Regions from separate parts of the Pseudomonas sp. S2_B07 genome, predicted to be linked through region 2. Evidence: predicted binding sites of a transcription regulator. Region 2 holds the regulator's gene; the other holds the start of a gene.

Region 1 (4,214 bases), 960 kb from region 2:
GCACCGAACACCAGCACCTGGTCATCTTCGAAAACCCGCGCATGGGTCGGGTGATGGCGCTGGACGGCGTGATCCAGACCACCGAAGCCGACGAATTCATCTATCACGAAATGCTCACCCACGTGCCGATTCTGGCGCACGGCAGCGCCAAGCGCGTGCTGATCATCGGTGGCGGCGACGGCGGCATGCTGCGTGAAGTGGCCAAGCACCGCAGCATCGAACACATCACCATGGTCGAGATCGATGGCACCGTCGTCGACATGTGCAAGGAATTCCTGCCAAACCACTCCAAAGGTGCGTTCGAAGATCCTCGTCTGAACCTGGTGATCGACGACGGCATGCGTTTCGTCGCCACCACGACTGAAAAGTTCGACGTGATCATTTCTGATTCCACCGACCCGATCGGTCCGGGTGAAGTGCTGTTCTCGGAAAACTTCTACCAGGCCTGCCGTCGCTGCCTGAACGAAGGCGGCATCCTGGTCACCCAGAACGGCACCCCGTTCATGCAGATCGAAGAAGTCAAAACCACCGCCGGGCGTCTGCGCAGCCTGTTCCCGGACTGGCACTTCTATCAGGCGGCCGTGCCGACCTACATCGGTGGCTCGATGACATTTGCCTGGGGCGCGACCGATACCGCTTATCGCAAATTGTCCCGTGAAACCCTGCAACAGCGTTTCGCCGGCAGCGGCATCATCACCCGCTACTACAATCCAGAGATCCACATCGGCGCCTTCGCCTTGCCGCAATACGTGCTGCAAGCGGTGAACAAGCCAAGCAACGACTAAGGGTTGTACACACCCCCTGTGTAGGAGGGAGCCTGCTCGCGATAGCGGTGTGTCAGTCACATGATTATTGACTGACAGATTGCTATCGCGAGCAGGCTCACTCCTACAAAAACGGCAACCGGTTTCCTGTCAGAACACCGCAATTCGTTTGAACGATCAGTCAGCGCAAAAGTCCAGATGCATGTAGGCCCATCCATGGGCTTTATCGAGGAGGCACTGATGCAAAAGTGGAAAATCACTTTCGTGGATGATCACGGTGAAACAGTCGATGAAGTCTTTGAGTGCAACGAGTGTCCGGATAACGAGCACGCCGCCAAACTCATCAAGGCCCGACTTCTTCCCGTCGCTGCCAAACTGGATCTGAATGATCTGGAAGGGCGAACCGCTGATGCGAGCGTCAAAAGTCTCAAAGCCCAGAACAGCATACAAATCCTCGGCATCACGCCAATCTGAACCTCTCCTGTCTCATTCTCATTCAGGCCTTGGCAGCGGCTCTCTCTTGAGGCTACTCTGCAATCGAGATCAGCGAACGGATCGCTAAGGTCTGGTCTTGTCAGCTACATGCTTGCTTCCCACCGGCAACGAGGTTGCCGCATCGCGCGCACCACTCGGTTGCGCGTGCCGGGAATACGGAAAGTCTATCCATCACTATATGAGGGGGACGTTTCATGAGCACAGCCTATCAAGAAGACATCAGCAGCTCAGTGCTGCGCCGCATGAAAGAAGGCGGTTTCGACTTTTCAAGATTCCACCCCATCGAGTTCTACGCCATTTTTCCCGACGAGGAGCGGGCCCGCAGAGCAGCAGGTCATTACCGTGGCGAATCCCTGAATGCGCAAATCAGTGTGCGCGACGACGGGGCATGGGCGCTCGAACTGAGCAAAGTCATGTACGCCACTTACGATGACATCGGCGATTTCGAGCAAGGCTTCGAGGCGGTGGTCGAGCCTCTGGGCGGCATCATCGAAGGATGGGGCGTCAAGCAGGAGGTACGAGGGCTACTCGCATAATCCTATGAACAGTGACACGCACTAACGGCTGACCTTCGGGTTGGCCGTTTTAGTTTGCGGAGGGTCGTAAAACACGTCCGGCAAAACCCTGAAACAAGAATCCGGCGCAAAAAAAAGCCGCCTGAGCAGGCGGCTAAAGGGAAGTTCGGGCTGTTTATCCAGCGAATGCGCGGATTATCCCCGCCGGCGCCCGGGCAGTGAAATCAACTCTGACTATGCTGGTGATAGGCGACAACGTCGCCTTGCAATGAAGCGGGGGCTGTCAGGTTGGGGCGTTTGCTGCACAGGAATGGTGCGGTGAAAACGGAGCGATTATCCAACCGATTGATATCAAAGCGTTTCTGCCGCTGGCACGGGCCTTGCGAAGCCTAGATGTCCGGGTGACAAGGAGTACGGCATGATCCGCACCTATTTTGATGAAATGTACGATGCCGGCGGCCAGGTCCGCCCGCATTATCGGGAGTTTGCCCGTTGGCTGGCCGAAACGCCTGACGAGCTTCTGGCACAACGGCGACGCGAGGCCGATCTGTTATTTCATCGCGCCGGGATAACCTTCACGCTCTACGGGGACGAGCAGGGGACAGAGCGCCTGATTCCCTTCGACACCATCCCCCGCAGCATTCCTGCCAGCGAATGGCGGGTCGTCGAGCGCGGCTGCATTCAGCGGGTCAAGGCACTGAACATGTTCCTTGCCGACCTCTATCACGAGCAGCGCATCATCAAGGCCGGCATCATCCCGGCCGAGCAAGTGCTGGCCAACGAGCAATACCAGTTGGCGATGCAAGGGCTGGATCTGCACCGGGACATCTATTCGCACATCTCAGGTGTCGATCTGGTGCGCGACGGCGACGGCACGTACTACGTGCTCGAAGACAACCTGCGTACACCGAGCGGCGTCAGCTACATGCTCGAAGACCGCAAGATGATGATGCGCCTGTTCCCCGAACTGTTTGCGGCGCAACGCATTGCGCCTATCGATCACTATCCGAATCTGCTTCTGGATACCCTGAAAAGCTCCAGCCCGATCGATAACCCGAGCGTGGTGGTGTTGACGCCGGGTCGCTTCAACAGCGCATTTTTCGAGCATGCCTTTCTGGCTCGGGAAATGGGGGTTGAACTGGTGGAGGGCGCGGACCTGTTCGTGCGCGATGACAAGGTGTTCATGCGCACCACGGACGGGCCGAAAGCTGTCGACGTGATCTACCGTCGCCTCGACGATGCGTTCCTCGATCCGCTGGCGTTCAATCCGGATTCGATGCTGGGTGTTCCGGGGCTGCTGTCGTCGTACCGTTCCGGCAACGTCGTGCTGGCGAATGCCATCGGCACCGGGGTGGCGGACGACAAGTCGGTGTACCCGTTTGTCACCGACATGATCCGTTTCTACCTCGACGAGGAGCCGATCCTGAAGAACGTGCCGACGTTCCAGTGTCGCAATCCCTCCGAACTGTCCCACGTGCTGGCCAATCTTCCGGATCTGGTGGTCAAGGAAACCCAGGGCTCTGGCGGTTACGGAATGCTGGTGGGGCCGGCGGCGACGGCGGCGGAAATCGAATCGTTCCGTGCACGGATCAAAGCCAAGCCCCACGCGTACATCGCGCAACCGACGTTGTCCCTGTCGACCTGTCCGACCTTTGTCGAAAACGGCATTGCGCCACGCCACATCGACCTGCGTCCGTTTGTATTGTCTGGCCGCGAAACCCGGGTCGTGCCCGGCGGTTTGACCCGTGTTGCTTTGCGTGAAGGCTCTCTGGTGGTGAATTCCTCCCAGGGTGGCGGAACCAAGGACACCTGGGTGGTCGAGGATTGAAGGAAGCCTGCCATGTTAAGTAGAACTGCCTCGGATTTGTATTGGATGTCGCGTTACCTGGAGCGGGCGGAAAACCTCGCACGGATGCTCGACATCAGTTATTCGCTGTCGCTGATGCCGCAGGATGGTCGCGGCAACGGGCTGCACGAACTCGCCATGCCGCTGCTGATCACCGGCACCCTGGACGATTACCTGGAGCGCCACGGCGAGTTGCATGCCGAACGGCTGTTGCATTTCTTCGCCCTCGATGCGGCCAACCCGGCGAGCATCTACAGCTGCCTCGGTTCGGCGCGAGCCAGTGCCCATGCGGTGCGTGGGCGAATCACCGCCGACATGTGGGAAAACATAAACGCCACCTGGCTGGAAATTCGCGGGATCGCCGAACAGGGCTTGAGCCGCTATGGCATGAGCCGTTTTTGCGAGTGGATCAAGGAACGTTCCCACCTGTTCCGGGGCGCGTCCTACGGCACCATCATGCGTAACGATGCGTTCCGCTTCATTCGTCTGGGGACGTTTATCGAAAGGGCCGACAACACGCTGCGCCTGCTCGATGCACGCTACGAAATGGCCGGCGATCAAGCCGAAGCGGTCAGTGACAGCACGGCGCACGCC
Region 2 (4,214 bases):
GACCCCGACGAATTTTGCAGAAGCACGGGCATGCAGGCCCAGCTTGTTGATGATTTCGATTTCCAGAGCAGGCATCGCGGTGTGAATCCTTTAGCTGAGGTCGCGGTGGCGGACCTGGACGTTCTTCAGGGATTGTTGCAGAACCTGGCCCAGACGTTCGGTCAGGTAGACGGAGCGGTGATGCCCGCCGGTGCAGCCAATGGCAATGGTGACATAAGCACGGTTGCTGGCGGCAAAGCGCGGCAGCCACTTGAGCAGATACGACGATATGTCCTGGAACATTTCTTCGACGTCCGGTTGAGCGGCGAGGTACTCGGCCACCGGTTGATCGAGCCCCGACTGCGCACGCAGCTCCGGCTTCCAGTAAGGGTTGGGCAGGCAACGCACGTCGAACACCAGGTCCGCGTCCACCGGCATGCCACGCTTGAATCCGAACGACTCGACCAGAAAGGCAGTACCGGCTTCCGGCTGGTTCAGCAGGCGCAGCTTGATGGTGTCGCGCAGCTGGTACAGGTTCAGATTCGTGGTGTTGATCTTGAGGTCGGCCAGATCGACGATCGGACCCAGCAGATTGCTTTCGTCCTCGATCGCCTCGGCCAACGAACGGTTGGGGGTGCTCAGCGGGTGACGCCGACGGGTTTCGGAAAAGCGCTTGAGCAAGGTTTCTTCGTCGGCGTCCAGGTACAGCACATCGCACTTGATGTGCCGGCTACGGACTTCTTCGAGCAGTTCGGGAAAGCGTGACAGGTGGCTCGGCAGGTTACGCGCATCGATGGACACGGCGACCAACGGCTGTGCCAATTCGGTATGAATCAGTGCGCGTTCGGCCAGTTCCGGCAGCAAGCCGGCGGGCAGGTTGTCGATGCAGTAGTAGCCGTTGTCCTCGAGAACATCGAGTACGGTACTTTTACCTGAGCCGGAACGGCCACTGACGATGATCAAGCGCATGATTAGTGACCGTTTTGCTCTTCCAGAACAACCTTATACAAGGCTTCGTTACTCTGAGCACTACGCAGTTTTTCCCGCACCTCCTTGCGATCGAGCATGCTGGCGATCTGGCGGAGCAGTTCAAGGTGCGCATCGGTAGCCGCTTGCGGGACCAGCAGTACGAACAACAGGTCAACCGGAGCGCCGTCGATGGCGTCGAAATCGATAGGGGCGTCGAGGTGCATCAAGGCGCTGATGGGCGACTTGCAATCCTTCAGGCGGCAGTGGGGGATGGCGATGCCGTTGCCAAAACCGGTCGAGCCGAGTTTTTCACGGGCAATCAAAGCCTCGAAGACATCTTGCATCTCCAGATCCGGCACTTCCCGGGCGATCAGGTTGGCAATTTGTTCGAGGGCTTTCTTTTTACTGCCGCCCGGCACGTTCACGAGGGAACGGCCGGGGGTCAGGATGTTTTCAAGTCGGATCATGGGTTGGGAGTGTTAACGACCGGTTGCACCCTGGAGGAGGCTCTGGGTCTTTTCCTTATGCTTTTTGAGTTGTTTATCCAGCTTGTCGGTCAGTGAGTCGATCGCCGCGTACATATCGGTATGCTCCGCGTTGGCGACCACTTCACTGCCGGGAATATGCAGGGTGGCTTCGATTTTCTGCTTCAGCTTCTCGACCGTCATCGTGACCTGCACGTTGGTGATCTTGTCGAAATGCCGCTCTAATCGTTCGAGTTTTTCGCCGATGTAGGTGCGCAGGGGTTCGGTCACTTCCAGTTGGTGTCCACTGATGTTGACTTGCATACAGCTTCTCCTTCGTTGCCAGTGCATAAAGCGGTAGATCAGATGATCTACCACTGGAACGCTGTGGCGTGGCTCTACATCAACCGCTTGCGTTCGCTCGAAGGCGCGATCCCTAAGGATTCGCGGTACTTGGCGACGGTGCGGCGAGCCACCTGAATGCCTTGTGCCTCCAGTAAACCAGCGATCTTGCTGTCACTCAACGGCTTTTTCTGATTTTCCGCGGCAACCAGTTTTTTGATGATCGCGCGGATCGCCGTGGACGAGCATTCGCCGCCTTCGGAGGTGCTGACGTGACTGGAGAAAAAATATTTCAACTCATAAATACCCCGAGGGGTATGCATGAATTTTTGCGTGGTCACCCGTGAAATCGTCGATTCGTGCATGCCTACCGCTTCGGCGATGTCATGCAGGACCAGCGGCTTCATGGCTTCGTCGCCGTATTCGAGGAAGCCGCGCTGATGCTCGACGATCTGGGTGGCAACTTTCATCAGGGTTTCGTTGCGGCTTTGCAGGCTCTTGATGAACCAGCGGGCCTCTTGCAGCTGATTGCGCATGAAGGTGTTGTCGGCGCTGGTGTCGGCGCGACGGACAAACCCGGCGTACTGGGCGTTGACCCGCAGCCTTGGAACCGACTCCTGGTTCAGTTCCACCAGCCAGCGTTCGTTGTCCTTGCGCACGATCACGTCTGGAACGACGTACTCGGCTTCGCTGGATTCGATCTGCGAGCCGGGGCGCGGGTTGAGACTCTGGACCAGTTCGATGACCTGGCGCAGTTCATCTTCCTTGAGCTTCATGCGGCGCATCAGCTGGCTGTAGTCGCGACTGCCGAGCAAATCGATGTAGTCGCAGACCAGGCGCTTGGCTTCGGCCAGCCAAGGCGTCTTGGCGGGCAATTGGCGCAATTGCAGCAGCAGGCATTCGCCCAGGTTGCGAGCGCCGATGCCGGCCGGTTCGAATTGCTGGATGCGGTGCAGGACGGCTTCGATTTCGTCCAGTTCGATGTCCAGTTCCGGATCGAAGGCTTCGAGGATCTCCTCCAGGGTTTCATCCAGGTAGCCCTGATTGTTGATGCAGTCGATCAGGGTCACGGCGATCAGGCGATCGGTGTCGGACATCGGTGCCAGGTTCAGTTGCCAGAGCAGGTGGCTTTGCAGGCTCTCGCCAGCCGAAGTGCGAGTGGTGAAGTCCCATTCGTCGTCATCGTTGCTCGGCAGGCTGCTGGCGCTGGTCTGGTAGACGTCTTCCCAGGCCGTGTCGACGGGCAGTTCGTTGGGAATGCGCTCGTTCCAGTCACCTTCCTCGAGGTTGTCCACCGTCGGGGCGGTTTCCTGGTAGGAGGGTTCCGAAACATCGGCATTGGGTTGCTGTTCGGCTTTGTCGGCCAAGGGGTCGGCGTTGTCGAAGTCGTCGCCTTCTTCCTGGCGTTCGAGCATCGGATTGGACTCCAGGGCCTCCTGGATTTCCTGTTGCAGGTCCAGGGTCGACAATTGGAGCAGGCGGATGGCCTGTTGCAGCTGCGGTGTCATCGTCAGCTGCTGGCCCATTCTCAAGACTAGCGATGGTTTCATGGCAGGGGCTTAACACCTTATTCGCCGGCGCACATGCGCCATCCACTACAGGGCGCCGGAGCGCCAAACATAAGCAAATTATATGCCTGAAACTGAAGTGTTTGCCTAGAGCGCTGTAACAATAAAAACCTGTTGATTTTTATCGTCGTAAGCGCTCAGTCGACTAGCCAGACACCTCAACGCTTACAGGCGGAACTCATGGCCCAGATAAACTTCTTTAACCAGGTCGTTGGCCAGGATAGTGGCGGAGTCGCCTTCGGCAATCAGCTGGCCATCGTTGACGATGTAGGCCGTTTCGCAGATATCCAGGGTTTCACGGACGTTGTGGTCAGTGATCAGCACGCCAATGCCTTTGGCCTTGAGGTGGTAGATGATCTGCTTGATGTCGCCGACCGAAATCGGGTCCACGCCGGCGAAAGGTTCGTCGAGCAGGATGAATTTCGGATTGGTGGCCAGTGCGCGAGCGATTTCCACGCGGCGGCGTTCACCACCCGACAGGCTCATGCCGAGGTTGTCGCGGATGTGGCTGATGTGGAATTCCTGCAGCAGGCTTTCCAGCTCTTTGCGACGCCCGGCCTTGTCGAGTTCCTTGCGGGTCTCGAGGATCGCCATGATGTTGTCGGCCACCGAGAGTTTGCGGAAGATCGACGCTTCTTGCGGCAGATAGCCGATACCGGCCTTTGCACGACCGTGCATCGGCTGGTGGCTGACGTCCAGATCATCGATCAGCACACGGCCCTGATCGGCCTGCACCAGGCCGACAATCATGTAGAAGCAGGTGGTCTTGCCGGCGCCGTTGGGACCCAGCAGGCCGACGATTTGACCGCTGTCGATCGACAGGCTGACGTCGCGCACGACCTGGCGGCTCTTGTAGCTCTTGGCCAGATGCTGAGCTTTCAGAGTTGCCATT

Evidence for each region. The regulator sigma-54, encoded in region 2, starts transcription at its own class of promoters, with help from an activator protein. The targets are predictions, from matches to a motif close to ANTGGCATNNANNTTGCTNT.
Region 1: the regulator sigma-54 is predicted to act here: its motif matches at 2,142-2,161, upstream of AB4N43_RS07780 (circularly permuted type 2 ATP-grasp protein).

The regions. Positions count from the first base shown of each region.
Region 1 is NZ_CP162769.1:1,683,202-1,687,415, reverse strand. It holds gene speE (polyamine aminopropyltransferase) at 1-785, shown strand, start outside; gene AB4N43_RS07790 (hypothetical protein) at 1,005-1,238, shown strand; gene AB4N43_RS07785 (ribonuclease E inhibitor RraB) at 1,454-1,795, shown strand; gene AB4N43_RS07780 (circularly permuted type 2 ATP-grasp protein) at 2,193-3,602, shown strand; gene AB4N43_RS07775 (alpha-E domain-containing protein) at 3,615-4,214, shown strand, end outside.
Region 2 is NZ_CP162769.1:2,645,683-2,649,896, reverse strand. It holds gene AB4N43_RS12335 (HPr family phosphocarrier protein) at 1-75, opposite strand, end outside; gene rapZ (RNase adapter RapZ) at 91-948, opposite strand; gene ptsN (PTS IIA-like nitrogen regulatory protein PtsN) at 951-1,415, opposite strand; gene hpf (ribosome hibernation-promoting factor, HPF/YfiA family) at 1,428-1,736, opposite strand; gene AB4N43_RS12315 (RNA polymerase factor sigma-54) at 1,811-3,304, opposite strand; gene lptB (LPS export ABC transporter ATP-binding protein) at 3,488-4,213, opposite strand; gene lptA (lipopolysaccharide transport periplasmic protein LptA) at 4,213-4,214, opposite strand, start outside.